DNA from 4 places in the Peribacillus sp. B65 genome. Region 2 is predicted to be linked to each of the others. Evidence: riboswitches for the same ligand, from Rfam matches in the RefSeq annotation. Region 2 holds a riboswitch; each other region holds the start of a gene.

Region 1 (4,217 bases), 180 kb from region 2:
AGAAATGGGACAGGAAACCGTTGAACAGATAACAGCGGATGGCGGAGAGGCCATTTTTGTAAAAACGGATGTTTCTAAGCAGGAGGATGTTGAATCCTTAATCAAAAAAGCAGCGGAAAGATTCGGAAGGATCGATATCATGTTTAATAATGCCGGCATCGGTGCAGGCGGTATGATCCTCGATCAAGATATGGAGGGTTACTTCAAAACGATTGGAGTGAATCAGCACGGAGTTGCCTTTGGAATCATGGCAGCAGGACGGAAAATGAAGGAGCTAGGTAACAAGGGGGTCATTATTAATACCGCTTCTGTGTTTGGCTACTTAGCTTCCCACGGAACCTTTGCCTATCAGGCGACTAAAGGAGCTGTAAGAATGATGACACAGACCGCCGCTTTGGAATTGGGTGCTTATGGCATACGGGTAGTGGGCATTGCGCCAGGCGGGGTTGACACTCCTATTATTCAAGGCTATAAAGATATGGGAATCATCGATAAATTGAATGCAAGTCAAATGCGCGGTAAATTAATTAAGCCAGAAGCCGTTGCAAATGCCGTCTATCTATTATCGTTAGAGGAAGCGGATGCGATCAATGGAAGTGTAGTCATGGTCGATGATGGCTATGCATCCTTTAAGTGATTTTCTGTAAAAGAAAACTTCGTCCCAATTTAGACGATGTTTTCTATTTATGATATATGGGAATATTGAATTCTAATGAATCAAAGGTAATATTGACCGATTGATACCATCGGGATATCATGTTAAATAGATTGGTGACACCGGTCTTATCATCATAAAAGAAGGTTGATATTTTTGAAAAAAGGGCAGCAAACGAAAGAACGAATCATAAATGTAGCCCGGACTCTTTTTGCCACTAAAGGTTTTGACATGACAAGAACGAATGAAATTGCCTCTGCATGCAATGTTTCCGAAGCTACTATTTACAAATACTTTGACAGCAAAAAAGATTTGCTATTAGCTACAATTACCCCTGATGAGAAAGAGGAAACTGAAGATGGGACTAGCCATCTATCCACGGATGATCTAGTGGAGAATCATGTTTGCACCATGATAAATAAAATTCTTGATAATAAAGAACAATTTTCGATACTATTCAGGGAAACACAATTCGATCAAGATATTTCGAAGCAATATGTAGATCAGATTTTCAAGCCGAATGCCAGGCATATTGAAATACAGAAGAGAATAGATAGTGGAGAGATACAATATATCTCTGATATTATCCTATTTAATGTAGGGATCATTTCTTTTACATTGGCATTATCTACACATTATGAGATCCACCAGCAGAAAAAGGAGCCATATTTTACTTCTGAACGAATTAAGAGCATTGCTCAACTTTTGGTATATGGTATTCATGGCAAACAAAAACATACATAATGAAACGGTCATATTTAAGGGCATGAGCATCAAGCCGTAAATATGACCGTTTCTTGTTTCATTCAGAGTAGATGTCCAGAGTGTAAGATTTGACTTATATTTTTCAGACTATTACGATAAATGCATACTGTACGAAATGCTTTACGAAGATTTTATCTGGCAATCATGTAATATTGGAGGGGTATATTAAATGAGCGATATCGTAATTTTATCAGGAAGTCCGGCTATTCAGTCCAGAACGGACATTTCACTAAAACATATTCAATCATTAGTCGAAAACGAAGGATTTACCACAGCTTATTTCTCAATCACGGATTTCTCAGCAGATGATTTATTCCAAGGCAAATATAATAGCGAAGATATCTTAAAGCTTTCAGAGAAAATTCAAGCAGCTAGAGGTGTCATTATTGGTTCACCGGTTTATAAGGCTTCTTATACAGGTGTATTGAAGGCCTTGATTGATTTGCTGCCAGAAGGTGCTTTTAAGGGTAAGCCAGTACTGCCAATCATGATTGGCGGAAGTAACAGGCATCTATTGGCGATTGACTATGCACTTAAACCATTAATTTCAATATTAAAAGGCGAGCCGCTGCAGGGCATTTATTTTGTTGATAAGGAAATAGATAAACAGAATTCAGAAAAACAGATAAATGATTTGCATTTAATTGATCGGGTCCAGAGTCAAGTTCAAGAATTTGTAGAAGCGATACAGTTAAGAAATTAATGAATTCGAGTAATCCCTTCGTTTAAAAGGACTGGAATTCGAGAAATTATTTTTTCAGATGATGACTGGCGCCAATTATAGGCTTGTTAATGAAAATAGACTCATTTTTTTGGAGTCTTTATCTAAAAAGACGAGTCTATTTTCATATTTACATGAACATAAAATCATAATCGGAATAGTGTGTATAAAAATAACAGTTCATCCATAATATTAAACCAAGTTATTTTATAAGAAAACTCCATTGACAAGGATTAAATATATGTTAATATTTAAAATAATAAAACTTATCCAGAGCGACGGAGGGAATTGGCCCTTTGAAGTCCAGCAACCTGCATGGTCGATGCAAGGTGCTACCTCCAACAAAATGTTGATCATTTTGGAAGATAAGGTAAAGATATTTACCTTGGGATCTTTCCATCATGGAAAGATTTTTGTTTTTTGGAAAGTTGTAGGCAAACCATAACAATGTAAGGTTGTTTGGAATTATATAAATCTAAGAAATTCATTTGATCAGCGGTGAAAATAAGAAATTCGCGGATTTTCTTAAAGGAGGAACAGGCTTGGATAAAGAGAATCAGCTTGAAGAAATATTTGAACGACTTCAAGAAATGCTTAATTCTATGAAATATGGGTCCATTACACTTATTGTCCAGGATGGTAAAATCATTCAAATGGAAAGAAATGAAAAATTAAGAATTAAATAAGGTATCTGCTGACTAGAAAAACTAGAGGCGGATTTAACTGATATAAAGAGAGTATTGGTTAGATTCGTCTCTTTTTTCCTAGAGTCAAATAAACTGGAGAAGATTACAACGGGTATTGATCAACAGTTACTCTAACCTGATACAGCAAGTTTTAGAGGGGGCTACAAAGTTGGCTGCATTAATAAACTATGAAAATTTCAACACTGGGGATTTCCCTGTATTTCCCGAAGACAGTGAGACAAAAGGTGCTTTGGAAGTTCTGCAATGGGCGAATGACCATTATGGAAACGAACTGATTTATGCTTGCAGTTTTGGCATTGAAGGCATCGTGCTTACGGATTTATTGGCGAAGGTCAATCCTTCTGCCAAAATAGTTTTCCTTGATACAGATGTTCATTTTGAGGAAACTTATCAATTGATCGAGCAAGTGAAAAAGCGATATCCAAAGCTTTCGATAGAAATGAAGAAACCTGCCTTGACGCTTGAGGAACAAGCAGCGGAATATGGGGATGAATTATGGGTTAGAGATTCAAATAAGTGCTGTAACATCCGTAAAATCATTCCGCTTACCGATGTGCTTTCAACGGCAACAGCATGGCTTTCGGGACTGCGGAGGGAGCAATCCGAGACAAGGGCTTCGACCGAGTATATCAATAAGGATAATAAGTTCAAGTCAGTTAAAATATGTCCACTCATACATTGGACATGGAAAGATGTTTGGCGCTATGCCCATAAAAACGGACTTCCATATAATATCCTGCATGATAATGGATATCCGAGCATTGGATGTAAAACATGTACAGCACCAGCCTTCAATGCAGATGATTTACGCTCTGGCCGTTGGCAAGGAGCTCAAAAAACGGAATGCGGATTGCATTTATCTTAAATAAATAGAAACCATAGGGGGAAATTAGCATGACAATCAGTTTACCGCACGGAGGAACACTAATCGATCTTTGGGAACCAAATTATGATATTAGTAAAATAACAAAGTCAATCGAAATCGATGAAATTGCTTTAAGTGATCTTGAATTGATAGGCACTGGTGCCTACAGTCCAATTAAAGGATTCTTTACAAAAAGTGACTATGAGACAGTGGTCAAGGATATGAGGCTTAGCAGCGGTCATGTATGGAGCATCCCGATTACGCTGCCTTTGACCGAAGAAACTGCCGAAACCCTTACTATAGGTGAAGAAGTAACGTTGACTCATGAAGGTGAAACATACGGGGTTCTCTCCGTTTCCGATATATACACACCAGATAAGCAATTGGAAGCGACACTAGTTTATCAAACGGATGATGAGAAGCATCCAGGAGTGAAAAATTTATATAACCGCGGTGATGTATATGCCGGCGGGGAAATAAAGTTGATCAAGAGAATAGAGCGTC
Region 2 (4,217 bases):
CCCATGACAACTGTCGCAATAGAACTTGCTTTTTTATCTGGCGGAGCAAGCTTAGCGGCAATATTCAGAGCGGTGACTACAACCAATCCTGCACCAAGTGCCATGATTATGCGTGCAAATAGAAACGGTCCAAAGCCTGGTAATAGAAAGGCAAGCAGGTTGGACACTATGAATAGTCCAAGGGAATACAACATTAATTTTCGTCTGTCTAAACTTGCTGTCAAAGCCATTAGAATGGGTGTACCGATTGCGTAGACAAGGGAGAAAATTGTAATGAGCTGTCCTGCGGCAGCAAGGGTAACTCCAAGAGAATCCGCAATCTTATCCAAAATTCCGGATATGATGAATTCGGATGTTCCTACTAAAAAACTGATTATCGCCAACATGTAAATTTTCCATGTATTAAGCAAAATAGATTCACTCCTCATTAATGATTATCAATTTTATATAAAGACATATCGGAATATGTTAATATGTATGGATAAAAAAATAAACATATCGCGAAATGTCGAACTGTTAGGGGGGGGAAATGAACCCAACCCTCTAAGGTACGGATCAGGTTCATTTTCATACTTCTTCTTTCAAGAAATCAGTAATTTTTGAGATTGCATCTTCATCTCGTTTGTAATACGTAAACTTTCCTATCCGCTCCGTTTTAATCAATCCTGCTCTAAGAAGCATCGAGAGGTATTGAGAGGCCGTGGACTGGGTCATGTTTAATTTTTCCGTAATCTGACTTACGCAAACGCCGGTTTCCTTCATGTCTATTCCCTCATGAGGGGTGAAGTGGAGTTCAGGCGCCTTGAGCCATTGTAAGATTTGCAACCTGGATTCATTGGATAATGCTTTAAATATCTCGATTGTTTTCATACATTTCATTATATCGAGAATTATCGATATGTCAAATAATATTAACATTCATCGTTAATTTCATAAATCAAAACTTGATACCGTTATTCAAAAGAGCCATTAAAGGAATGGAAATGTATTATTGCAAGGACCTAATCGGCTCCCTAATAAGTGCTGCCGATTAGGTTATTCGAATCCTGTAAATCAGTATTAAAGTTTCCGCAAAAAAATCATTCCCACACTTCTTTTGCTACATCAACGACGAATTTCAGCTTTTCCCATTGCTGTTCTTCGGTTAGCTTGTTGCCGTGATGGGTGGAGGCGAAGCCGCATTGAGGGCTTAAGCATAATTGTTCGAGAGCAACGAAGTGCGAGGCTTCTTTAATGCGTGCCTTAACAGCTTCCTTGTCTTCGATTTCCCCATTTTTTGAAGTGACGACCCCCAGTACAACCTGTGCACCGCCATTTGGAATGTATTCCAATGGTTTGAAATCCCCTGAACGTTGATCATCATATTCCAAGAAGAATCCATCCACTTTTTCTTTTGCCAATAAAGTTGGAGCGATACGGGCATAGCTTCCTTCAAACGCCCAAGTCGACTGATAGTTTCCGCGACATAGGTGGGTAGTGACGACAAGGTCTTCTGGTTTGCCTTCCAATGCTCCATTAATGACACGAAGTGCAAGATCAATTAACTGTTCCCTCGTATATTTTCCATCTTTGAACTGGAAATCTGGAGCTGAAAGTCTGGCAATATATACATCATCCAATTGAAGATAACGCACACCTGCTTCATAAAAGGCTTTCAAAGCATGCTGATACGCCTTGATGATATCATTTGCATAATCTTCAATATCAGGGTAGATGTCTTCATTATGAATACCTGCAGCAAATAACTGATTCGGACTGGGAATGGTTTGCTTGGCAACGGCACGTCCGTTCACGATTTTGTTCAATTCAATGAAATCACTAATGAAGGGATGTTCAGGATTGAATGAAACCTTCCCGGTATTGCGAACGTTATATCTCTCTGTTTCCACACCATCGAATGTGAGACCTTTTTCAGTCACATATCCCTCGATGCCATTTAAATGTTCGAGGAAGTCAAAGTGCCACCATGTTCGTCTGAACTCGCCGTCCGTAACAGCCTCTAATCCAACTTCAATTTGTTTATCGACAATCCGTTTGATTTCTTCGGTTTCAATTTCACGAAGGCGCTCTGCTGAAAGGGTACCCTCCCTAAATTGCTTTCTGGCAATATGTAAACGTTCCGGTCTTAATAAACTTCCGACGTGATCGGCCCTGAATGGTGCTTTCGTTAATGTGATTGACATGTTGCATTCCTTCTTTCCTTTTAAAAATAAAAAACCTCTTCTTAAAAAATAAGAAGAGGTGTTGGCAACAAAGCTATATACTCTTCTTATCTTCAAGTTTTTAAACTTCTGGAATTAGCACAGTACATGAATAGTCTGTTGCTGAGGCATCAAAGGGCCAGTCCCTCCACCTCTCTGGATAAGAGTTGTCTATTAAATTAATTATGACTATACAGGTAGTTTTTACAAAGGTCAAGAGTTGGAGGTTGAATATTTAGAATATACCGTTTATTACTCGGACTGAAATGTTAACGGCATCAGGGAATCCGGCATAAGCTTTGAGTGGGGAGGGGAATGCAAGGATGAGTCCATTCAAAAGTGGCATACCGATAACGGTAACTGAAGCCATGGTAGAGAGAATCATAAAAATGAAATCATCTTGTCAGGATATTAAAGTCGAGATTACGCCGAAGCATATTGTGCTTTCCGGAACGATGGAAGTGAAAAAAATGATGTTTAAGAAAAACGTAGCTTTCCGGATTACATTAAAACCGGTTCATGTGGAAAAAAGAACGATTTCATTTGAATTAGTGGAAATGGAACCAGTTGACAGGAATTTCATCAACCAAAGGATATTTAACAGACCGCCATTTTTTGAATTTGAAAAAAGAACGATCAAAATGAATGTTAATGCTTGGAACATCGTGAGAAAAATTCCGGTGGGCACAATTAAATCGTATGAACTTGTCGAAGGTGCATTGATAATGAAACTTTCTTTATGAGTTAAGGGATATTTTACATACAACCTTATCCGCAATCTATAAAGGGAGTGCCAGGTATGTTAGTGTTATTGTGAGATTGTCATGAAAAAAATGTGATTGATAAATCAAGCTCTTTAAAATATACTAAATAACTTGAAGTTTTGAGTTTTTCTGGGAATGAGGAGGATAATGATGGATCAAAAGATTTTGCCTGCTTCAGCAAGCATGAAGGATTTTGAAAGATTTCTAGAAAGTTCCTATGAAATAGGTGTGTTTCTTGATTTGCATATATCACAATTGAAAAATGTAAGTATGATGGCAAAACAACATAATAAGAAAATGATTTATCATGTCGATTTGATCCATGGCATAAGAAGTGATGAGTACGCGACAGAATTCATTTGTCAGGAATATAATCCCTATGGGCTGATTTCGACTAAATCAAGCGTTATATTGAAGGCGAAGCAAAAGGGGGTCATTGCCATCCAGCGAATCTTTTTAATAGACTCACATGCGCTTGAGAAAAGTTATAAGCTGGTGCAGAAAACCAAGCCGGATTATATCGAAGTATTGCCGGGCGCCATGCCATGGATGATAAAAGAAGTGAAGGAACGATTGCAGACACCGATTTTTGCAGGCGGCCTCATACGTACTTCGGATGAAGTCCTGAATGCCCTTGATGCTGGAGCTTCGTCGATCACCACATCCAAAACTGAATTATGGGATATCGTCTAATAGGGGAAAATTGAAAAAAATTACAGAAAAATAGATTAATTTTTCACAAAATATTGACAGCGTTTTCATAACCTAGTATATTTTACAGTACAAGTTAATATATGTGACGGAGACTAGGAGATTCACAACAGATCTATTCATAATTTATTTATGAAGATAGTTCTGCTGTGGATCTCCTTTTATTTGTTGGCAAGGTTTAATAATTTAACAGGGGAGGGGTTTTATCATGACTCCATTTTGGGGAGAAGTGTTAGGCACGATGATATTAGTTGTATTCGGAGCAGGTATTGGGGCTGGTTCATCCTTAAAGGGTTCCTATGCAAAGGATGCCGGATGGATTGTTGTCACGATTGCGTGGGGGTTGGCCGTTACCATGGGGGTTTTTGCAGTAGGGTCCATAAGCGGGGCGCATTTAAACCCGGCGGTCACAGTAGGTTTTGCCATTATTGGAGAATTTCCTTGGAGTGATGTGCCCGGTTACATCGTTGCCCAAATGATTGGCGCAATCCTGGGCGCGACTCTAGTATTCCTGCACTATTTGCCACACTGGAAAGCTACG
Region 3 (4,217 bases), 1.5 Mb from region 2:
CGTTGAGCTGGAAGAGGTAAGAATGGAGATCCGAAGCAAGTGGAGAATGTAGCTTCCGGTGAAGTTACGCCTCTTTCAGTACCAGCCAATTTACTAGTGTATCCGCTTAGGAAGTGGAACATTGCCTGTTCTTTGGAAAGCTTGCTGATTGGAGGCAGAACGCCTGAAGCATCAGCTGTTAAGAAAATGATTGTATTTGGATGTCCTGCAATACTTGGGTTCACGATGTTATCGATCGCTTGCATTTGGTAAGCAGCACGAGTGTTTTCAGTCAATGAACTGTCATCATAGTTCGCTTCACGTGTATCCGGATCAACAACAACATTTTCCAATACGGCACCAAAACGGATTGCATCGAAAATTTGTGGTTCTTTTTCACGTGAAAGATTGATCGTTTTCGCATAGCAGCCGCCTTCGATGTTGAATACGCCATTAGAAGACCAGCCGTGCTCGTCATCGCCAATCAGTTTACGGCTAGTGTCTGCTGATAAAGTTGTTTTGCCTGTACCGGACAGACCGAAGAATAAAGCGACGTCCCCTTCACGTCCTACGTTAGCAGAGCAATGCATTGGAAGGATTCCAGCCTCTGGAAGTAAGTAGTTCATGATCGAGAAGATCGATTTTTTCATTTCTCCTGCATATTCCGTTCCGCCGATCAGGATGGTACGGCGTTCAAATGAAACGATGATGAAAGTTTCGGAAGTGGTTCCGTCCACTTCTGGGTCTGCTTTGAAGTTAGGTGCAGAAAGGATTGTGAATTCAGCTTCGTGACCTCTTAGTTCCTCTTCATTTGGACGGATGAACAAAGTATGGGCGAAAAGGTTATGCCAAGCATATTCATTAACAACACGGATTGGAAGACGAGATGATTCGTCTGCACCAGCGAAACCTTTAAAAACAAAAATCTCTTCTTTTGCTTTTAGGTAGTCAACTACTTTATTATATAGTTTATTGAACACATCTTCGGAAATTGGCTGGTTCACTGAACCCCAATCGATTTTATCTTTAACGGATGCTTCTTCCACGATAAATTTATCTTTAGGTGAACGACCAGTATATTTGCCAGTTTCAGCTTTTACTGCGCCGGTTGATGTTAAAACGCCTTCATTTCTGCTTAATACTTTTTCGACCAATTGAGGAACTGAAAGTTGAGTTTGCACATTGTTTCCTGTTAATAACTGGTGTAACTCATTAGAAACATCTACAGAATTCATATATGAGGTACCTTCCTTTGTTTAAGTTTTTAGATTACAATTAGTATAACACATTCATTTAAATAGTCTATACTATTTCTTCTAATTTGTGATTATTTTCAGCTGGCCGAGTTAATCATTTTATTCCGGCAGGAACCGAGTCAGGATTATCACATATACTTTAATAAAGTCAATTTTATTTTAATAGGAAGTAAGTAAGCAATATATTTCCAATGGTGAAGTCGTTTTTCGTAAGCTTAATACTTATTATTAATGGCAATTTCCAACATTTCTATTCGTATTTTGCATTGTAAACCCTTCTAAGACGCTGTATCAACACTTTTTTCAAAAGAAAGCCATACTGGGCGGAAATGTTCTTTTTAGAAAAGCATTGACAAATTCCAACCAGATACGATAATATCTTAAATTGTACGGATTCTCTTATCCCGAGTTGGTGGAGGGACAGGCCCTTTGAAACCCAGCAACCTGCCATATTGAACTTGACTCCAAGATCGATCGCCGAAAATAAAGCGAAGGTCTTCAAGGAATAGTGGTGATGGTGCTAACCTGAGCAAGGTAAAAACCCTTGAACGATAAGAGTGAAAGGATAGAAGACAGAATTTTAAACCTTTCCTCATTTGCCAGGGAAGGTTTTTGTGTTTTTCATAAGTAATTCTGTGTCTATAGTTGAAACTAATGAGGGAAACGAGTTCCGTAAAAATCAGGCTTATGCCTACAACATACTAACTTCCAAGGAGGAAATATGATGTCAAAGAAACGTCTATTTACTTCTGAATCTGTTACAGAGGGCCATCCGGACAAAATTTGTGATCAGATTTCAGATTCCATTTTAGATGCTATCCTAGCTAAGGATGCAAATGCACGTGTTGCGTGTGAAACTAGTGTAACAACAGGCCTTGTACTTGTTGCTGGTGAAATTACAACGTCCGCTTACGTGGATATTCCGCGTATCGTTCGTGATACGATTAAAGGAATTGGCTACACACGTGCGAAATACGGTTTCGATGCTGAAACTTGTGCAGTGTTGAGTTCCATTGATGAGCAGTCTGCCGATATCGCAGCTGGAGTCGATAAAGCATTGGAAGCTCGTGAAGGAAACATGTCAGAGGAAGAAATCGATGCAATCGGTGCAGGGGACCAAGGTCTTATGTTCGGATTTGCTTGTAATGAAACAGAAGAGCTTATGCCGCTTCCGATTTCATTGGCGCATAAACTTTCATTCCGCCTGGCTCAAGTTCGTAAAGATGAAACTCTTGCTTACTTACGCCCTGATGGTAAAACACAGGTAACTGTGGAATATGATGAGAATAACCGTCCTGTACGTGTAGATACGATCGTAATCTCTACACAGCATGATGCTGAAATTACGCTTGAACAAATTCAAGCCGATCTAAAAGAACATGTGATCAAAGCGGTCGTTCCAGCTGAATTGATCGATGCTAAAACTAAATACTTCATCAACCCGACTGGCCGTTTCGTAATTGGCGGACCTCAAGGGGATGCTGGTCTTACTGGACGTAAAATCATCGTTGATACTTACGGCGGATACGCTCGTCACGGCGGCGGTGCATTCTCTGGTAAGGATGCTACTAAAGTTGACCGTTCTGCTGCATATGCTGCTCGTTATGTTGCGAAAAACATCGTGGCAGCCGGCCTTGCCGACAAAGCGGAAGTTCAATTGGCATACGCAATCGGTGTGGCAGAGCCTGTATCGATTTCAATTGATACGTTCGGAACTGGTACAGTTAGCGAAGAAGTCCTTGTTGACCTAGTTCGTGCTAACTTCGACCTTCGTCCAGCTGGCATCATCAAAATGCTTGACCTTCGTCGCCCGATCTACAAACAAACAGCTGCTTACGGACACTTTGGCCGTACAGATGTCGATCTTCCATGGGAACGCACGGACAAAGCAGAAACATTAAAAGCACAAGCGTAAATCATATAAAAAAGGTGTCCCGCAATTTGCGGGACACCTTTTTTTTTTGGATTAATTTTGCCGTCAGCGGGAATAATTCAAGAAATCCCAAAGAAATATAAAATACGTGCAAAACTCGTGAGTTAAAGTCGTATACAAGTTTGTTTGTGTCATCAAATCGTGAGGTTGAAGCGTTACTCTAGAGTTTGTAGCAAGTACTCGAGAGTTTAGAGCGTATACTCGAGAGTTTAGAGCGTATACTCATGAGTTTAGAGCAAATACTCGTGAGTTTAGAGCGTATACTCATGAGTTTAGAGCATATACTCATGAATTTAGAGCGTATACTCATAAGTTTGGAGCAAAAACTCGTGAGTTTGAGTACAATACTCGTAACTTTCAGTCAATTCACTTTATGCGTTCCGCCGTTTTATAGTATTGTCCTTTTTCGGCATATTCGCGAACGATGCGTTCCATATCCTGGCGATCTTCTTCGTTGATTTCGCGAATGACTTTAGCTGGCCGTCCGAATGCCAGCATGTTCGGTGGAATGACTTTACCTTGTGGAACGAGGCTGCCGGCACCGATGAAGGCTCCTTCGCCGATTTCAGCTTCATCAAGTACAATCGATCCCATGCCGATCAGAGCTCCTTTACGGATTTTACAGCTATGTAAAATGACCTGATGGCCAATGGTTACTTCATCCTCGATGATCAATGGATTATTTGGGCTTTGGTGCAGGACGCTGTTATCCTGTATACTGACTTTTTTCCCGATGATGGTTGGGGATACATCACCGCGAATGACGGAATTGAACCAAATTGATGTTTCGTCGCCAATTTTGACATCACCTGTCACGACAGCATTCTCAGCAATATAAGCGCTTTCGGCGATTTCAGGTTCTTTGCCTTTATACGGATAAATAATCATTTTCAATCATTTCCTTTCCGAAGTGAATGTTTTTATGTATTATTTTAATATACCGTATGCAAATACACTTGGCTATTTATAATAGCAATGTACAACTTGTTAGATTTCTTTTTTGTCGAAAATCACGAATATGGTTATAATTTATATATATTATTTTAACT
Region 4 (4,217 bases), 2.1 Mb from region 2:
TAGCATCGTTACCAACGATTTGTGTTGCAATCATGGTAAGCGCTTCACTTTGTGTTGGATTGACTTTACCTGGCATGATGGAGCTGCCCGGTTCGTTTTCCGGAATGGCTATTTCGCCGATTCCGCTTCTTGGTCCACTAGCAAGCCATCTGACATCGTTCGCAATTTTCATTAAATCCGCCGCCAATGCTTTCAAAGCACCGTGTGCGTAGACGATTTCGTTATGGCTAGTCAATGCATGGAACTTATTATCAGATGTGACAAAAGGGTATCCTGTATCTGCTGCAATTTGTTTGGCAGAGAGTCCCGGGAATTCTTCTTTTGTATTGATTCCGGTTCCTACAGCCGTTCCGCCTAGAGCAAGGTTCAATAATTTTTGGCTGCTTTCTTCAATCATCGCTAGATCCTTATCGAGCATCGCTTTCCAACCGGAAATTTCTTGTCCTAATGTTAATGGTGTAGCATCTTGAAGATGTGTCCGGCCAATTTTCACGACATCCCAAAATTCTTTTTCTTTTGTATCGAATGTATCACGAAGGGCTTTGATGGCAGGCACCAATTTTTCAGCGACTTCCATAAAGGCTGCAATATGCATGGCGGTCGGGAAAGTATCATTTGAGCTTTGCGCCTTGTTAACATCATCATTCGGGTGAAGGGTTTCAGATTCACCATTTTCTTTTAACCATTCATTCCCTTTGTTAGCGACCACTTCGTTCACGTTCATATTACTTTGCGTGCCGCTTCCCGTTTGCCAAACTACAAGCGGGAAATGTTCATCAAGCGTACCTTCAAGGATTTCCCCGCAAATCTTGACGATGGCATTCTTTTTAACTTCGGAAAGATCACCAAGATCATAGTTCACCTTTGCCGCAGCTTGTTTAACGTATGCAAATGCACGAACTAATTCAATCGGCATTTTTTCGTTACCTATTTTGAAATTGTTACGGCTTCTCTCAGTTTGTGCTCCCCAATATTTATCAGCAGGAACTTTCACTTCACCCATCGTATCTCGTTCGATTCTGTATTCCATGTGTTCTCCTCCTATGTTTGCACTATTCATTGAAGACCTTTTGCATATGAAATGAATAATGTCGGATTATTCTTTCTCTCCATACATTGTACAAACTTTATTATTTTAAAGCAAAAATATCCCGCTGACCCTTTCCATGTTTTCTGAAAAATCCAAGTTCCATTCATGTTTATATGAAAATTCAATTATTCTTTTTAGACACATAAAGTGTAGACACCGCTAGGCTCCAATTGACCTGGTCATGAACATCAAAGCATTATCACTCCCAAAATGTCCTTGACAGTATTTTGTATATATAGTAAATTCAAAAGAAATTGAATAATCTAAACTCTTATCGAGAGAGGTAGAGGGAATGGCCCGATGACACCTCAGCAACCTTCATTTGTTTCAAACCAATGAAAAGGTGCTAATTCCACAAGTTTGTGAACTTGGAAGATAAGAAGAATGACTCGTCCCTACTTAATCAAAGTCTTCTTCTTAAAGAAGACTTTTTTTTATTTTATATAACTCAAAGGAGCAGTGAAAACCATGTACAAATTTGAAACATATCTTGCTCAATTAGGAAATCGCAGCGAAACGGCGACAGGAACAGTCAATCCGCCGGTATACTTTTCAACAGCTTTTCGTCACGAAGGAATTGGCCAATCGACGGGATTCGACTACACAAGGACTGGTAACCCTACACGCCAGCTATTGGAGCGATCCATCGCCGATCTGGAAAAAGGAGACCAAGGTTATGCCTGCAGTTCAGGAATGGCCGCCATCTCCACTATTCTCGCCCTTTTTAAATCCGGGGATGCATGGATTGTCAGCGAAGATCTTTATGGCGGTACATATCGTCTGTTAGAACAAGGTTTTAAAAAATGGGGATTGCAGTGTGACTATGTAAACACTTGTTGTTTGGAGGATATCGAAAAAGCCATCACTCCTCACACGAAAGCCATCTTCATCGAAACTCCCACTAACCCCCTTATGCAGCAAACGGACATTAGCGCCGTTGCGGCATTGGCCAAACGATATAATTTATTGTTAATCGTTGATAACACTTTTTACACGCCTCTTATTCAACAACCCATCGTGCTTGGAGCGGATATTGTGATTCATAGTGCAACCAAGTATCTCGGTGGTCATAATGATGTGCTCGCGGGACTGATCGTTGCTAACGGCGCTGAATTATGTGATGCACTTGCCTTCCATCATAATGGTACTGGAGCTGTCTTGAGCCCATTTGATTCTTGGCTGTTGATGCGAGGAATGAAAACCCTGGCATTGCGGATGGAGCGTCATGAAAAGAATGCCAAGATACTTGTAGATTACTTATCGGAGCATGATTGTGTCACTGATGTATTGTATCCCGGCAGAGGCGGCATGATTTCTTTCCGCATCATTGATGAAGCGGCGGTCAACCCATTTTTACAATCGCTCTCATTAATTTCCTTTGCAGAAAGCCTTGGAGGGGTTGAAAGCTTCATCACCTATCCTGCCACACAAACACATGCCGATATACCGCTTGAAGTCAGAACGGCAAATGGGGTTTGTAATCGCCTGCTTCGCTTCTCCGTTGGCATCGAGGATAGCGATGATTTGATTGGCGACCTGCAGCAAGCATTCGCACATGTAAAAAGGGAGGCACTACGATGACAGGTCATGATTTTAGCTTTGAAACGAAATTACTTCATAATCAACATAAATTCGATCCGGCAACGGGTGGTGTGAGCGTCCCCATTCAGCATGCATCGACGTTCCATCAATCGGATATCGATCAATTCGGCAAATATGACTACAGCAGAAGCGGGAACCCAACTCGCGAGGCACTTGAAGATATCATTGCCGATTTAGAGGAAGGCACTCACGGCTTTGCCTTTTCATCAGGTATGGCTGCCATTTCAACAGCCTTCCTGCTATTGTCTGCCGGAGACCATATCGTCATTTCCGAAGATGTGTATGGCGGAACGTTCAGGATGGTCACAAGCGTATTGACCCGTTTCAATATTGAGCATACCTTCGTTGACATGACGGACCTTGAAAGCGTCAAAGCGGCCGTTCAGCCAAATACCAGGGCCATATACATTGAAACGCCTTCAAATCCGTTACTTAAAGTGACCGATATTCAAGCTGTATGTGATATTGCAAAAAAAGCCGGTGCCTTAAGTTTTGTTGATAATACATTCTTGACGCCCGCATTGCAAAAACCGCTGAATCTGGGCGCCGATGTTGTCCTTCATAGCGCGACGAAGTTTTTATCCGGACATAGTGATGTGGTAGCTGGGCTTGCGGTCGTGAAAGATCCGGAATTGGCGGCAAGACTCGGTTCGCTCCAAAACTCCTTTGGAGCGGTCCTTGGTGTCCAAGATGCCTGGCTTGTAATGAGAGGTTTAAAAACCTTGTCAGTTAGAATGGAACATTCACAAAAAGGGGCAGAAAAGATTGCAGCCTACTTAAAAGATCAGCCCTTGGTGAAAAAAGTGTATTATCCCGGCCTAGCCGATCATCCACAGCACGCCATCCAGAAAGGCCAGTCACTTGGAGCAGGGGCGGTCCTATCTTTTGAATTGGAAAGTGAGGAAATCTTCCGTTCCTTCGTGAACACTGTCGAGCTCCCTGTATTTGCCGTAAGCCTGGGAGCGGTCGAATCCATATTATCTTACCCGGCCAAAATGTCCCATGCTGCCATGCCTGATGATGAAAGGGAAAAGCGGGGCATCACGAACAGCTTGCTCCGCCTCTCTGTCGGACTTGAAAATCCGGACGATATAATCAAGGACTTCGATGCGGCCCTCGTCAATATTGCCAAAGGGGAAGCAATTGCTGCAAAATGAATAAAGGATGGGTGCCTCATATATGGGCACCCTTTTTCCTTGCATCATTATTAACTCTTTTTCTTCCCAGTCATAAAAAAAGGCCATCGATTTCCCGATGGCCTGACTCTCAATTCTTCATATTATATTTATCCAGGAAGCGATCCACCCGTCCGCCTTTTTCAGCAAACTTCTGCTTTCCTGTATAATAAGGGTGCGTATCCGAGCTGATTTCCACTTTTAATAATGGATATGTTTGTCCGTCTTCCCAAACGATCGTTCCATTGGACGTCTTCGTGGAGCCTGTCAAAAATTTATACCCACTGTTGGTATCCATGAATACCACTTGTTGATAATCGGGATGAATTTCTTGTTTCACTATTATCACC

What was found. A riboswitch is a leader RNA that binds a small molecule or an ion and turns the genes downstream of it on or off. The one in region 2 is predicted to bind S-adenosylmethionine.
Region 1: it holds a riboswitch for S-adenosylmethionine, as region 2 does, so the genes downstream of both, ACSR9O_RS14375 (YezD family protein) here and ACSR9O_RS13535 (5-methyltetrahydropteroyltriglutamate--homocysteine S-methyltransferase) in region 2, are expected to answer to the same signal.
Region 3: it holds a riboswitch for S-adenosylmethionine, as region 2 does, so the genes downstream of both, metK (methionine adenosyltransferase) here and ACSR9O_RS13535 (5-methyltetrahydropteroyltriglutamate--homocysteine S-methyltransferase) in region 2, are expected to answer to the same signal.
Region 4: it holds a riboswitch for S-adenosylmethionine, as region 2 does, so the genes downstream of both, ACSR9O_RS03110 (methionine biosynthesis PLP-dependent protein) here and ACSR9O_RS13535 (5-methyltetrahydropteroyltriglutamate--homocysteine S-methyltransferase) in region 2, are expected to answer to the same signal.

The regions. Positions count from the first base shown of each region.
Region 1 is NZ_CP195840.1:2,933,736-2,937,952, reverse strand. It holds gene ACSR9O_RS14390 (SDR family NAD(P)-dependent oxidoreductase) at 1-637, shown strand, start outside; gene ACSR9O_RS14385 (TetR/AcrR family transcriptional regulator) at 812-1,399, shown strand; gene ssuE (NADPH-dependent FMN reductase) at 1,590-2,123, shown strand; SAM riboswitch class I at 2,405-2,513, shown strand; gene ACSR9O_RS14375 (YezD family protein) at 2,684-2,827, shown strand; gene ACSR9O_RS14370 (phosphoadenylyl-sulfate reductase) at 3,009-3,713, shown strand; gene sat (sulfate adenylyltransferase) at 3,743-4,217, shown strand, end outside.
Region 2 is NZ_CP195840.1:2,754,731-2,758,947, forward strand. It holds gene ACSR9O_RS13525 (MFS transporter) at 1-410, opposite strand, end outside; gene ACSR9O_RS13530 (ArsR/SmtB family transcription factor) at 568-870, opposite strand; gene ACSR9O_RS13535 (5-methyltetrahydropteroyltriglutamate--homocysteine S-methyltransferase) at 1,080-2,183, opposite strand; SAM riboswitch class I at 2,267-2,368, opposite strand; gene ACSR9O_RS13540 (hypothetical protein) at 2,525-2,944, shown strand; gene ACSR9O_RS13545 (glycerol-3-phosphate responsive antiterminator) at 3,116-3,658, shown strand; gene ACSR9O_RS13550 (MIP/aquaporin family protein) at 3,885-4,217, shown strand, end outside.
Region 3 is NZ_CP195840.1:4,240,181-4,244,397, forward strand. It holds gene pckA (phosphoenolpyruvate carboxykinase (ATP)) at 1-1,214, opposite strand, end outside; SAM riboswitch class I at 1,632-1,793, shown strand; gene metK (methionine adenosyltransferase) at 1,957-3,150, shown strand; gene ACSR9O_RS20640 (gamma carbonic anhydrase) at 3,535-4,053, opposite strand.
Region 4 is NZ_CP195840.1:613,235-617,451, forward strand. It holds gene fumC (class II fumarate hydratase) at 1-1,030, opposite strand, end outside; SAM riboswitch class I at 1,359-1,472, shown strand; gene ACSR9O_RS03110 (methionine biosynthesis PLP-dependent protein) at 1,559-2,671, shown strand; gene metC (cystathionine beta-lyase) at 2,668-3,849, shown strand; gene ACSR9O_RS03120 (type B 50S ribosomal protein L31) at 3,959-4,207, opposite strand.